DNA from 3 places in the Streptomyces sp. NPDC017448 genome. Region 3 is predicted to be linked to each of the others. Evidence: riboswitches for the same ligand, from Rfam matches in the RefSeq annotation. Region 3 holds a riboswitch; each other region holds the start of a gene.
What was found. Region 3 has a riboswitch for thiamine pyrophosphate ahead of ACH4K1_RS08640 (thiamine ABC transporter substrate binding subunit). Riboswitches for the same ligand answer to the same signal wherever they lie in the genome.
Positions count from the first base shown of each region.

Region 1: another riboswitch for thiamine pyrophosphate. It lies ahead of thiO (glycine oxidase ThiO); the one in region 3 lies ahead of ACH4K1_RS08640 (thiamine ABC transporter substrate binding subunit).
Region 2: another riboswitch for thiamine pyrophosphate. It lies ahead of thiC (phosphomethylpyrimidine synthase ThiC); the one in region 3 lies ahead of ACH4K1_RS08640 (thiamine ABC transporter substrate binding subunit).

Region 1 covers NZ_JBIRLM010000004.1:180,548-184,861, forward strand. Annotated here, with positions in the region: gene pknB (Stk1 family PASTA domain-containing Ser/Thr kinase) at 1-404, opposite strand, end outside; gene ACH4K1_RS09825 (thiazole synthase) at 585-1,379, opposite strand; gene thiS (sulfur carrier protein ThiS) at 1,382-1,594, opposite strand; gene thiO (glycine oxidase ThiO) at 1,696-2,910, opposite strand; TPP riboswitch at 2,908-3,020, opposite strand; gene ACH4K1_RS09840 (hypothetical protein) at 3,073-3,414, shown strand; gene ACH4K1_RS09845 (NAD(P)/FAD-dependent oxidoreductase) at 3,510-4,314, shown strand, end outside.
Region 2 covers NZ_JBIRLM010000006.1:294,062-298,375, reverse strand. Annotated here, with positions in the region: gene ACH4K1_RS13605 (hypothetical protein) at 1-4, opposite strand, end outside; partial or broken gene ACH4K1_RS13600 (YybH family protein) at 1-127, shown strand, start outside; gene thiC (phosphomethylpyrimidine synthase ThiC) at 311-2,086, opposite strand; TPP riboswitch at 2,079-2,216, opposite strand; gene ACH4K1_RS13590 (YibE/F family protein) at 2,287-3,633, shown strand; gene ACH4K1_RS13585 (SsgA family sporulation/cell division regulator) at 3,655-4,092, opposite strand; gene ACH4K1_RS13580 (IclR family transcriptional regulator) at 4,194-4,314, opposite strand, start outside.
Region 3 covers NZ_JBIRLM010000003.1:293,174-297,487, reverse strand. Annotated here, with positions in the region: gene ACH4K1_RS08645 (ABC transporter permease) at 1-1,489, opposite strand, end outside; gene ACH4K1_RS08640 (thiamine ABC transporter substrate binding subunit) at 1,570-2,667, opposite strand; TPP riboswitch at 2,749-2,865, opposite strand; gene rlmN (23S rRNA (adenine(2503)-C(2))-methyltransferase RlmN) at 2,973-4,079, opposite strand; gene ACH4K1_RS08630 (phosphatidate cytidylyltransferase) at 4,189-4,314, opposite strand, start outside.

The sequences.
Region 1 (4,314 bases), on a different contig from region 3:
GCCCGGTGCGCCGCCCCGAGCGCGGCGAGGACCGGCTCCAGGATGTCCAGCGCCGCCCGGGGCTGCAGCGCCCCGCGCTCGCGCAGCACGTCCCGCAGGGTGCAGCCCGCCACGTACTCCATCGCCAGATAGACGTACGCGCCCTGGGCGCCCTGGTCGAAGACCGCGACCACGTTGGGGTGCGCGAGGCGCGCCACCGACTTGGCCTCCCGGATGAACCGCTCGACGAAGGAGACGTCGGTGGCGAGCGCCGGGTGCATCACCTTGAGGGCGAGCACCCGGTCCAGGCGGGTGTCCACGGCCCGGTAGACCGTGGCCATCCCGCCGACGGCGATGCGCGCCTCAATGCGATACCGGCCGTCGAGCAGCTGCCCGACGAGAGGGTCCTGGAGGGTCGTGTCCACCCCGAGAGTCTACGAGCCGCCGCCGACACGCCGGACGGGCCGGGGCGTTCCCGGGGCCGTTCTGCAGCCGATCCGTGACAGGGCCCCGCCCCAGGTGGGGCGGGGCGCGGGGCGGGGAGGCTGACCGGACGGGGCCCGGCGCCCCGGAACGCCGGAGGCCCCGGCAGGCGGGGGGGGGCCTCAGAACGCCGGGCGTTCCGGGTCGAGCGCCGCCCGCCCGGCCGCCGGGGAGGACGCCTCGGCGAAGTGGCGGCGCGGAATCCGGCCGGCCCGGTACGCGAGCCGCCCGGCCTCCACCGCGTGACGCATCGCACCCGCCATCAGCTCGGGCTCCTGGGCCCGGGTCACCGCCGAGGCGAGCATCACGGCCGCGCACCCCAGCTCCATCGCCTGCGCCGCGTCCGAGGCCGTCCCGGCCCCCGCGTCGAGAATCACGGGCACCCCGGCCCGCTCGACGATCAGCTCGAAGTTGTGCGGGTTGCGGATGCCGAGCCCGGAGCCGATGGGGGAGCCCAGCGGCATGATCGCCGCACATCCCACGTCCTCCAGCTTCCGGGCCAGCACCGGATCGTCGTTGGTGTAGGGAAGCACCACGAACCCGTCGTCCACCAGGGCCTCCGCCGCGTCCAGCAGCTCGATCGGATCGGGCAGCAGGGTCCGCTCGTCGGCGATCACCTCCAGCTTCACCCAGTCCGTGCCGAGCGCCTCCCGGGCCAGCCGGGCGGTCAGCACCGCCTCGCCCGCCGTGAAGCAGCCGGCGGTGTTCGGCAGGACCTGGATGGAGAGCCGCTCCAGCACCGAGAGCACCGAACCCCGGACGGTCGGGTCCAGCCGGCGCATCGCGACCGTGGTCAGCTCGGTGCCCGACGCGATCAGCGAACGCTCCAGCACCTCCAGGCTCGGCGCCCCGCCGGTGCCCATGATCAGCCGGGAGCCGAAGGTCGCGGGCCCCAGCGTGAAGACGTCGTCCGACACGGTCAGCCTCCCTGGACGGCGGTCAGGACCTCGACGCGGTCGCCCTCGCCGAGCGGTGTCGCGGCCCACCGGCCGCGCGGGACGACGCTCTCGTTGACGGCGGCGGCGACCCCGGCGGGGGCCCGCGTCAGGGTGGCGACGAGGGCGCCCAGATCCGTTCCGGCGGGAACGGCCCGGACCTCCCCGTTCACGGAGACGGAGACGGCTCCCGGCACGCCAGCTTCGGGCACGCCAGCTCCCGGCACGGCGGCGGCTTCGGGGACGGCCGCGGGGCCGGTCCGGGCAGTGGCGGCTTCCGGTCCTGCGGACTGCTGGGTCATACGGACTGCTCCTGGGGTACGGGGGCGGCGGCGGCCTCGAAGCGGGCGGGGGAGAAGGGGCGGGCCGCCTCGGGCAGCTCGCCGGTGGTGAGCGCGTCGGCCATCGCGTCCCCGGTCACGGCCGTCAGCAGCACGCCGTTGCGGTGGTGGCCGGTGGCGAGCAGCAGACCGGGCAGGGCGGTCGGGCCGAGCAGCGGGGCGTTGTCCGGGGAGGCGGGCCGCAGACCGGCCCGGGTCTCGGTCAGCGGCAGCTCCGTGATCCCCGGCACCAGCTCGTGGGCGTCGCGCAGCAGCTCGTAGACCCCTCCGGCGGTGACCGTGGTGTCCCAGCCCATCTCCTCGCTGGTGGCCCCGACGACCAGCTCGCCGTTCTCCCGCGGTACCAGGTAGAGGTGGCCGCCCCGGACCACGGCGCGCACGGTGCGGCTGAGGAAGGGGGCGTACGCCGGGGGCACGGTGAGCCTCAGGACCTGGCCCTTGACCGGGCGCACCGGCGGTACGAGCTCCGGCGGGAGCCCCGCGAGCCGGCCGCTGAGGCTGCCCGCCGCGAGGACGACCTGGTCGGCCGCGAACTCGGTCCCGTCACCGAGCAGCGCCCCGCCCGCCCGGCCCCCGGCGACGGTGAGCCGCTCGGCGGTCGTCCGGCGGAAGGCGACCCCGGCCCGCTCGCACGCGGTCAGCAGCGCCGCGGCGAGGCGGCGCGGGTCCACCTGGTGGTCGCCGTCGACCCGGAGGCCGCCCCGCACGCCCGGGGCCAGCATCGGCTCCAGGCGTCGGCACTCACGGCCGCTCAGCCAGACCGACTCCAGGCCCGACCGCTCCTGGAGGGCGTGCAGTTCGCGCAGGTGCGCCCGGTCGTCGGAGTCCAGCGCCACGGCGAGCGTGCCGCAGGTCCGGAAGCCGGTGTCCCGGCCGCTCGCCGCCTCCAGCTCCTCGACGAACGCCGGATAGCGGGCGGCGGAGAGGAGGTTGAGGCCGAGCAGCATCTGCTCGCCGTAGTGCAGTTCGGTGACGGCGGCCAGCATGCCCGCCGCGACCCGGGCGGCCCCGCCGCCCGGAGCCGGATCGGCCACGGTCACGGTCAGCCCGCGCTGGGCGGCCCGCCAGGCGGTGACCAGGCCGATGACGCCGCCCCCGACGACGAGGACGTCGGATCCTTTCGGCCCGAGGGCCCCTTCCGGGGCCCCGGGGGTGTTTCCCGAGACGCGCATGGGTGTCCAGCCCCTCCCTTCGCCGGCATGATCCGGATCAGGTTCGTACGGTCGGAGGCCGGCCAGCCTCCCTCTCAGCCCGGTGCGTCCGGGCTCCCGCGAGTGTTCTACCGTGGCCACCCTAAACCCCGCCGCCCGCCGCCCAGTAGGGGAGCAGCCGCCATGGCCCGTTCGCTCGACGGACTCGTCCTCGCGCCCGTCGCCGACCAGGCCCCCGGCCAGGTCGGAACCCGCACCCGGTTCGCGTACCACGAGGAGGACGGCCGGATCTGGGCCGAGTACGCGGGCGGCGACGTCGTCCGCGGCCATCTCGTCGGCACCCGGGACGGGGACGCGCTCGACTTCCGCTACGTCCAGCTCAGGCAGGACGGAACCACCTCCTGCGGACACTGCCTCTCCACCGTCGTCGGCCTTCCCGACGGCCGGGTGCGGCTGGAGGAGCGGTGGGCGTGGGAGTCCCAGGAGGGCGACGGGACCAGCGTGGTGGAGGAGCTGCCTTCCTGACGGGCGGCGTCCCGGCTGCGGCCCGCCCGCGTCCCGGCGCCGCCGCTTCCGGCGGCCCTCCCCCTGACGCTTCGTCAGGTGGTTAGGGTGGACAGGTGAGCGAGCAGCAGACGGAGAAGAGCCCCGCCCGGAACGCCGTGATCGTCGGAGCGGGCATGGCCGGCGTGCAGAGCGCGGTCGCCCTGCGGGAGGCGGGCTTCACCGGGCCCGTCACCCTGATCGGCGCCGAGCCCCACCAGCCCTACGACCGGCCGCCGCTGTCCAAGGCCGTGCTGCTGGGCAAGGCCGAGGACTCCGCGTTCGACGTCGACTTCGAGGCGCTGGGCGTCACCCTGCGCCTCGGCCTGGACGTCACCGCCCTGCGCGCCGCCGACCACGTGCTCGACACCGTCGACGGACCCGTCCCCTACGACGCCCTGATCATCGCGACCGGCGCGGAGCCCGTCGCCCTGCCCGGAGCCGAGGGCGTGCCCGGCGTCCATCTGCTGCGCACGCTCGACGACGCCGCACGGCTGCGGCCCGTCCTGGCGCGGCAGCACGACGTGGTCGTCGTCGGGGCGGGCTGGATCGGCGCGGAGTTCGCCACCGCCGCCCGCGCCGCGGGCTGCGCGGTCACCGTCGTCGAGGCCGCCGCCCGCCCGCTCGCCGGAACCCTGCCCGCCGAGGTGACCGCCCCGATGGCCGCCTGGTACGCCGAGAGCGGCGCCGAACTCCTCACCGGGGCCCGGGTCGACCGCGTCGAGGAGGGGGCCGTGGTCCTCGCGGACGGCCGGGTGCTGCCCGCCGGGGCCGTGGTCGTCGGCATCGGCGCGCGCCCCGCCACCGGCTGGCTGGCCGGCTCCGGCGTCGCGCTCGGCCCGGACGGCTCGGTCACCGCCGACAGCGCGCTGCGCACCTCGC
Region 2 (4,314 bases), on a different contig from region 3:
CCACCGGGACTTCCTCGCCCTGCCCGTACCGATCCGGGTCTCCCCGCGCCACACCTACGTCTCCGGCGATCTGGCGCTCCTGATCGTCGACTGGGCCGTGGAGGGCCGGGCGGCGCACGGCCAACAGGTCCGGATCGCGGGCACGGCCACCGACGTCGCCCGCCGGGGCTCCGACGGGTTCTGGCGCTACGTCATCGACAACCCGTTCGGCACGGCGCAGCCGCCCGGCCCGGAGCAGGCCCGACCACCGTCCGGTCCAGGCGGCGGCCGGTCCGTCCCGGCGACCGGGACGGACCGGCCGCCGGGCGGCTCAGTCGGCGATCGGCAGGTAGACCCGGTTGCCGGCGGCGGCGAACTCCTTCGACTTCGCCGCCATGCCCTCCTCGATCTCCTGCTGCGAACCGCCGTGCTGCCGCCGGATGTCCTGGGAGATCTTCATCGAGCAGAACTTCGGTCCGCACATCGAGCAGAAGTGCGCCGTCTTCGCCGGTTCGGCGGGCAGCGTCTCGTCGTGGTACTCCCGGGCCGTCTCCGGATCGAGGGCCAGGTTGAACTGGTCCTCCCAGCGGAATTCGAACCGTGCGTCGGAGAGGGCGTCGTCCCACTCCTGGGCACCCGGGTGCCCCTTGGCCAGGTCGGCCGCGTGGGCGGCGATCTTGTAGGTGATGACGCCGGTCTTCACGTCGTCCCGGTTCGGCAGCCCCAGGTGCTCCTTGGGCGTGACGTAGCAGAGCATCGCCGTACCCCACCAGGCGATCATCGCGGCGCCGATACCGGAGGTGATGTGGTCGTAGGCGGGCGCCACGTCCGTGGTCAGCGGGCCCAGCGTGTAGAACGGAGCCTCCTCGCAGATCTCCTGCTGGAGGTCGATGTTCTCCTTGATCTTGTGCATCGGGACGTGCCCGGGGCCCTCGATCATGGTCTGGACGCCGAACCGCTTGGCCACCGTGTTCAGCTCGCCCAGGGTGCGCAGCTCGGCGAACTGCGCCTCGTCGTTGGCGTCCGCGATCGAGCCGGGGCGCAGTCCGTCACCGAGCGAGTAGGTGACGTCGTACGTCGCGAGGATCTCGCAGAGCTCCTCGAAGTGCTCGTAGAGGAACGACTCCTTGTGGTGCGCGAGGCACCAGGCCGCCATGATCGAACCGCCGCGCGAGACGATCCCGGTCTTGCGACGGGCCGTCAGCGGGACGTACGGCAGGCGCACTCCGGCGTGCACCGTCATGTAGTCCACGCCCTGTTCGGCCTGTTCGATGACGGTGTCCTTGTAGATCTCCCACGTCAGCTCCTCGGCCCGGCCGTCCACCTTCTCCAGGGCCTGGTAGAGCGGGACCGTGCCGATCGGCACGGGGGAGTTGCGCAGCACCCACTCGCGGGTGGTGTGGATGTTGCGTCCGGTGGACAGGTCCATGACCGTGTCGGCGCCCCACTTCGTCGCCCAGGTCATCTTGTCCACCTCCTCCTCGATGGAGGAGGTGACGGCCGAGTTGCCGATGTTGGCGTTGACCTTCACCAGGAACCGCTTGCCGATGATCATCGGCTCGATCTCCGGGTGGTTGACGTTGGCCGGCAGCACCGCCCGGCCCGCCGCGATCTCCTCCCGTACGACCTCCGCCTCGACGTTCTCCCGGATCGCCACGTACTCCATCTCCGGGGTGACCTCCCCCCGCCGGGCGTACGCGAGCTGGGTGACGGGCCGTCCGTCGCGGCTGCGGCGCGGCTGGCGCGGGCGGCCCGGGAAGACGGCGTCGAGGTTGCGCAGCCCGCCCCGCGGCGAGGTGTGCTTGAGCCCGTCGTCCTCGGGGCGGACGGGCCGTCCCGCATACTCCTCGGTGTCGCCGCGGGCGATGATCCAGTTCTCCCGCAGAGGCGTGAGGCCGCGGCGGACATCGGTGTCGACGGCGGGGTCGGTGTACGGCCCCGACGTGTCGTACAGCGTCACGTCCTTGCCGTTGGTGAGGTGCACCTGTCGGACCGGCACCCGGAGGTCCGGGCGCGAGCCCTGGACGTACCCCTTGTGCCAGCCGATGGACTTCCCGGCCTCGTCGTTCTGTTTCGAGGCAGGCGTGCGTGCGTCCGATGTGGTCATGAGACCTACTCCCTACGCCGGCATTACCCGGTAACAGGTTCGGCGGTCGGCGCAGCGTTTCCCGTACGTGCGGACGTACGGCGGTCAGCGCCCTCTCAGCCCGGTGCTCCGAGCTCCCGCGTGTGCAAAGGTGCCTCCACGCTAGCGTCCTTTCCGGCGTGCTGACCAGAGGGCCCCCGCGTTCTTGCGATGATCGCCCCGTGACCTCTCCCCCGAGCGACTCCGCTTCCCAGCCGCCCCAGGGCCACTCCCACGGCCACACGCACAGCCACGGCCCGGCCGCTCCCGTCTCCCGGCATCTGCGCAAGGTCATCGCCGCCGTGGTGATCCCGTTCGCCACGGCGGTCGTCATCGGCCTGATCGCCCTCTGGCCCGGCGGCGCGCCCGACCACGAACGCACCGGCGTCGGTTTCGACCGGCAGACCCAGGACGGGAAGGTCGTCCAGGTCGTCAAGGTCGACTGCGCCGACGTCAACGCCTCGCAGGTGCCCCCGACCGGCGACACCTCCACGCCCTCGGGGCGGGAGGCCGTCAACGAGCAGGAGGGGGAGTGCGCGAAGGCGACCGTCGAGGTGGCCGGCGGCCCCGACAAGGGCCGCAGGTTCGTCGAGGTGGTCCAGCCGGACGCGCCCCGCCAGCTGAAGGAGGGCCAGGGCGTGGTGGTGGCCTACGCCCCCGACGCACCGCGCGACCTCCAGTACTCCGTGACCGATGTGGACCGGAAGGTTCCCATGGCGCTGCTGGCCGGGATCTTCGCGCTGGCGGTGGTCGTGGTGGGCCGGCTGCGCGGGGTGATGGCGCTGGTGGCGCTGGCCGTGTCGTTCGCCGTGCTGACCCTGTTCATCCTGCCGGCGATCCTGCAGGGTTCGAATCCGCTGGTGGTGGCGGTGATCGGGGCCAGCGCCATCATGCTGGCGGCGCTCTACCTGTGCCACGGCGTGACGGCCCGCACCTCCGTCGCGGTCGTCGGCACCCTGATCTCCCTGCTGCTGATCGGGCTGCTGGGCTCCTTGTTCATCGGCTGGGCGAACCTGAGCGGCAACACCGACGACAACACCGGCCTCATCCACGGCCTCTACCCGGACATCGATATGAGCGGCCTGCTGCTGGCCGGTGTCATCATCGGTTCGCTCGGGGTGCTCGACGATGTGACGGTCACCCAGACCTCCGCGGTCTGGGAACTGCACCAGGCCGACCCCGGAATGGGTTGGAAGGGGCTGTACCGGGCAGGTATCCGGATCGGGAGGGACCACATCGCCTCGGTGGTCAACACCCTGGTGCTGGCGTACGCGGGCGCGGCACTGCCCCTGCTACTGCTCTTCTCCATCGCCCAGAGCAGTATGGGGACGGTGGCCAACAGCGAGCTGGTGGCCGAGGAGATCGTCCGCACTCTGATCGGGTCGATCGGCCTGGTCGCCTCGGTGCCGGTGACCACGGCGCTCGCCGCGCTGGTGGTCTCCGCGGACCGCCCGGGGGCCGGCAGCGCACAGACGGCTACGGCCGCGCCCGTGCGGGCCGGCCGGGGCCGTCGTCGTAAGAAGGGGTGAGGGGGCACCGGGTGCGCCCGGTCACCCGGCGTTCTGCTCCTCGGCGAGGATGCGGCCGAGCGCTTCCTCCAGGTTGCCGTCGAAGTCACCCAGCGTGTGTTCCTGACCCAGCGGCACGAGCTTGTCCGTCCGGTCGAGGAACGCCACCAGCGGTGCCGTTCCCGCTCGGAACAGCGCACGGTCCTCGCCCACCTGGAGCCGGATGTGCACATCGCCGAGGCCCTCCGGTTCGGTGGGACCGATGTGCACATCTCCGTCGCCACTCGGGCTGTTGAGCCCGTCCAGCAGCAGCTCACGGCCGAAAGCCCAGGTCACAGGGGCATCGCCGGGCAGGTGGAACGTCATCCGGATGGCATACGGGTCGCCGACCTCGTACCGGAGCTCCACCGGAATACGGAACGAGAGTTCCTCGGAGACGAGGAAGCTCATCATGACCTCTGCTTGAACCGACTCGCGCATCGTTCAACCCCGCAGTAGATGAAACTGGCCAGGAATGATCCCCCATGGCCCTATTGACGCCATCGTGGTGCACGCGATAGCAGATCACAAGGAGTGATTTTTCAGATACTGATAGAGAACACGAACGAACGCAAGAGGCTGGCGACTTCGCCACGTAACTGTTCGACTGCGGGTAGCAACCGATCTTCTCGGTCCAGGGGTACAGAAATGGCCATCGCCGCA
Region 3 (4,314 bases):
CGGCGACCGGCAGGGTCGGGGTGTCGGGCCGTGCGATGAAGACCGTCGCGCCGAACTCCCCGAGGGAGACGGCGAAGGCGAAGCCCGCCGCGACCAGCACCGCCCGCCGCACCAGCGGCAGATCGACCTCCCGCCAGGCCCGCAGCGGCGATGCCCCGAGCACGGCGGCGGCCTCCCGCAGCCGCTCGTCGACCGCGCGCAGCACCGGCAGCATCGTCCGTACGACGAAGGGGACGCCGACCAGCGCCTGCGCCAGGGGGACCAGGATCCAGGAGGTCCGCAGGTCGAGCGGCGGCTCGTCCAGGGTGATCAGGAAGCCGAAGCCCACGGTGACGGCGGAGACCCCGAGCGGCAGCATCAGCAGCGCGTCGAAGCCCCGGACCAGCCGCCCGGCCCGCCGGGTCAGGGCCGCCGCCGCGAGCCCGCCGACGACGAGGGCGATCAGCGTCGCGACGAGCGCGTACCGCAGGGAGTTGCCGACGGCCTCCAGCGGCGGCACCAGGAAGGTGGAGGAGGCGCCGGACCCGGCGGACCCGAGGGTCCGGTAGTAGCCGAGGCCGTAACCGTCCGCTCCGCCGGCTCCCTCGAAGGAACGCTCCACCAGCACGCCGAGCGGCAGCAGGATCAGCAGCAGCGCGGTGAGCAGGACGCCGCCGAGCAGCGCCCACTGCCCCGCGCCGCGCGGCCGGCGGGAGGTCCGGGCCGGGTCGACCAGCTTCAGCGCCCGTTCCCGGCGGCGCACGGTCGCGGCGTGCACGGCGAGGATCGCGCCGACCGCGGTGAACTGCACCAGGGTCAGCACGGCGGCGGTCGGCAGGTCCAGCAGCTGGGCGGTCTGCCGGTAGACCTCCACCTCCAGGGTGGAGTACGCCGGTCCGCCGAGGATCTGCACGACGCCGAAGGAGGTGAAGGTGAAGAGGAAGACCATCAGCGCGGCGGCGGCGACGGCCGGGGCGAGCGCGGGCAGCGTCACCCGGCGGAACGCGGCGAACCGTCCGGCCCCCAGCACCCGGGCGGCCTCCTCCTGGCGCGGATCGAGCTGGGACCACAGGCCGCCGACCGTGCGGACGACGACGGCGTAGTTGAAGAAGACGTGGGCCAGCAGGATCGCCCACACCGTGGTGTCGAGGCGGACGCCCCCCAGCTCGTCGAGGAGCCCGCCCCGCCCCAGCACCGCCAGGAACGCGGTGCCGACGACGACGGTCGGCAGCACGAACGGCACGGTGACGACGGCCCGCAGCACCTGTTTGCCGGGGAAGGCGAAGCGGGCGAAGACGTACGCCCCGGGCAGGGCGATCAGGAGGGTGAGCGCGGTCGAGGCGAGGGCCTGCCAGGTGGTGAACCAGAGGACGTCGAGGATGTCCGGGCGGCCCAGCACCTCGCCGATCCGCCCGAACCGCCAGCCGTCGTCCGTCGTGAGCCCGCGGCCGACGATCGCGGCCACGGGGTAGGCGAAGAAGACCGCGAAGAAGGCGACGGGCACGGCCATCAGGCCCAGTCGCAGCGCGGCCCCGCGCCGTCCGGCCCCGCGCGCGGGCGGCGCGGGCCGGGCGGTCCGCTTCCCGGGCTCTACTTCAGGACCAGCGACTGCCACGACTGGATCCACTGCTCACGGTGGGCGGTGATCTTCTCGGGCGCCACGGTGGGCGGCGTCTCGACCCGCTCGCCGAACTTCGTGAACAGCTCCGGCAGCTTCGCGTCCTCGACGACCGGGTTCACGAACATGTTCAGCGGCATGTCCTCCTGGAAGGTCTTGCTGATCAGGAAGTCCAGCAGCGCCTTGCCGCCCACCTCGTTCTTCGCCCCGGTCAGCAGCCCGGCGTACTCGGTCTGCCGGAAGCAGGTGCCGGTGGCGACCCCGGTGGGGGCCTCCTCGGGCTGCGGGTCGGCGTAGAGCACCTCGACGGGCGGGCTGGAGGCGTAGGAGACGACGAGCGGCCGGTCGGCGCCGGTCTTCTTGCCGCCGGCGGAGCCGGAGAACTCCTCGTTGTACGCCTGCTCCCAGCCGTCGACGACCTTGACGCCGTTGGCCTTGAGCTTCTTCCAGTACGCCTCGTAGCCGTCCTCGCCCTGGGAGGCGACGGTGCCGAGGAGGAAGCCGAGACCGGGCGAGGAACTGGCCGCGTTCTCGGTGACGAGGAGGTTCTTGTACGCGGGCTTCAGCAGGTCCTCGAAGGTCTTCGGCGGCGCGAGCTTCTTGTCGGCGAAGTACTTCTTGTCGTAGTTGACGCAGATGTCGCCGGTGTCGACGGGGGTGACGCGGTGCTTCGCGTCCTGCTGGGTGTCCTGGGCGACCCGGTCCAGGCCCTCGGCCTCGTACGGGGTGAACAGGCCGTTGTCGAGGGCGCGGGAGAGCAGGGTGTTGTCGACGCCGAAGAAGACGTCGCCGCGCGGGGAGCCCTTGGTCAGGATCTCCTGGTTGAGCGCGGCTCCGGCGTCGCCGCTCTTGAGGGTCTTGACCCGGTAGCCGGTCTCCTCCGTGAACGCCTTCAGCACGCCCTCCGAGACGTTGAAGGAGTCGTGGCTGACCAGGGTCACGGTCTTGGAGCCGCTGCCCTTGGACGCCCCGGGGCCCGCCGAGCCGTCGTCGCCGCCGCAGCCGGCGAGCACGGTGACGCCGAGCGCCGCGGCGAGCGCGGTCGCCGCGTACTTCGTGGTGGTGGTCATGTGGTTCCTCCTGGGGGTGACCAGGAAGAGACGCGGCCCTGCCCGCTCCCGGGCGAACCGGAGGCGGGCAGGGCGCAACAGCTTGAGTACTGTCCGAACTTCCTACCCGGAATGACCCGGGCGAGGTTCAGAGGGTCTGCGGCCGACCTGTCCTCGGTGCCGCACTCTCAGCGCTGTGGCGCTCCCCTGTCGGAATATGAAGTTGGTTCCGGCCCAGGCTACACGGACGGTTTCCGACCGGTCCGGGAGGCCGCGTGGGGCCACGGGCCTCCGCTCTCGGCCGGGCCCCGGCGCGGTCCCTCGCCTCAGCGCTCGGAGGCCGCGAGCTGCCCGCAGGCCCCGTCGATCTCCTGGCCGCGGGTGTCCCGGACGGTGACGGGCACGCCGTGGGCCGCGATGGCCTCGACGAACGCCTTCTCGTCCTCGGGCCGCGAGGCGGTCCACTTGGAGCCCGGCGTGGGGTTCAGCGGGATCAGGTTGACGTGGACCCGCTTGCCCTTGAGCAGCCTGCCGAGCAGGTCGCCGCGCCACGCCTGGTCGTTGATGTCCCGGATCAGGGCGTACTCGATGGAGATCCGGCGGCCGGACTTCTCCGCGTACTCCCAGGCGGCGTCCAGGACCTCGCGGACCTTCCACCGGGTGTTGACGGGGACGAGGGTGTCGCGCAGCTCGTCGTCCGGGGCGTGCAGCGAGACGGCGAGGCGGCACTTGAAGCCCTCGTCGGCGAAGCGCAGCATGGCCGGGACGAGGCCCACGGTGGAGACGGTGATGCCGCGCTGCGACAGACCGAGGCCGTCCGGCTCCGGGTCGGTGAGCCGGCGGATCGCGCCGACCACGCGCTTGTAGTTGGCGAGCGGCTCGCCCATGCCCATGAAGACGATGTTGGACAGCCGCGCCGGGCCGCCGGGCACCTCGCCGTCGCGCAGGGCGCGCATGCCGTCCACGATCTGGTGCACGATCTCGGCGGTCGACAGGTTGCGGTCGAGGCCGGCCTGGCCGGTGGCGCAGAACGGGCAGTTCATGCCGCAGCCGGCCTGCGAGGAGATGCACATGGTGACGCGGTCCGGGTAGCGCATCAGGACGGACTCGACCAGCGTCCCGTCGTGCAGCTTCCACAGGGTCTTGCGGGTGGTGTCGTCGTCGCAGCTGATGTGCCGGACCACCGACATCAGCTCGGGGAAGAGCGCCTCGGCCAGCTTCTCGCGCGACCCGGCGGGGACGTTGGTCCACTGGGCGGGGTCGTGCGCGTACCGCGAGAAGTAGTGCTGCGAGAGCTGCTGGGCGCGGAAGGGCTTCTCACCGGTCGCGGCGACCGCTTCCTTGCGCTCGGCGGGCGTGAGGTCGGCGAGGTGCCGCGGGGGCTTCTTGGCTCCGCGGGGCGCGACGAAAGTGAGTTCTCCGGGCTTAGGCATGGTTCATCCAGTGTCGCAGACATACGAGTGAGGGCCCGACGCCCTGTGGACGACGGACCCTCACTCGTGGAACGTGCAGGTGGGAAGGGGTACCGGGGTGCGTGGGGAGTCAGGCGGAGCCCACGAACAGCACCAGCAGCAGCCAGAAGACCGGGGCGGTCGGCAGGAGCGAGTCGAGCCGGTCCATGATCCCGCCGTGGCCCGGGAGCAGGGTGCCCATGTCCTTGATCCCGAG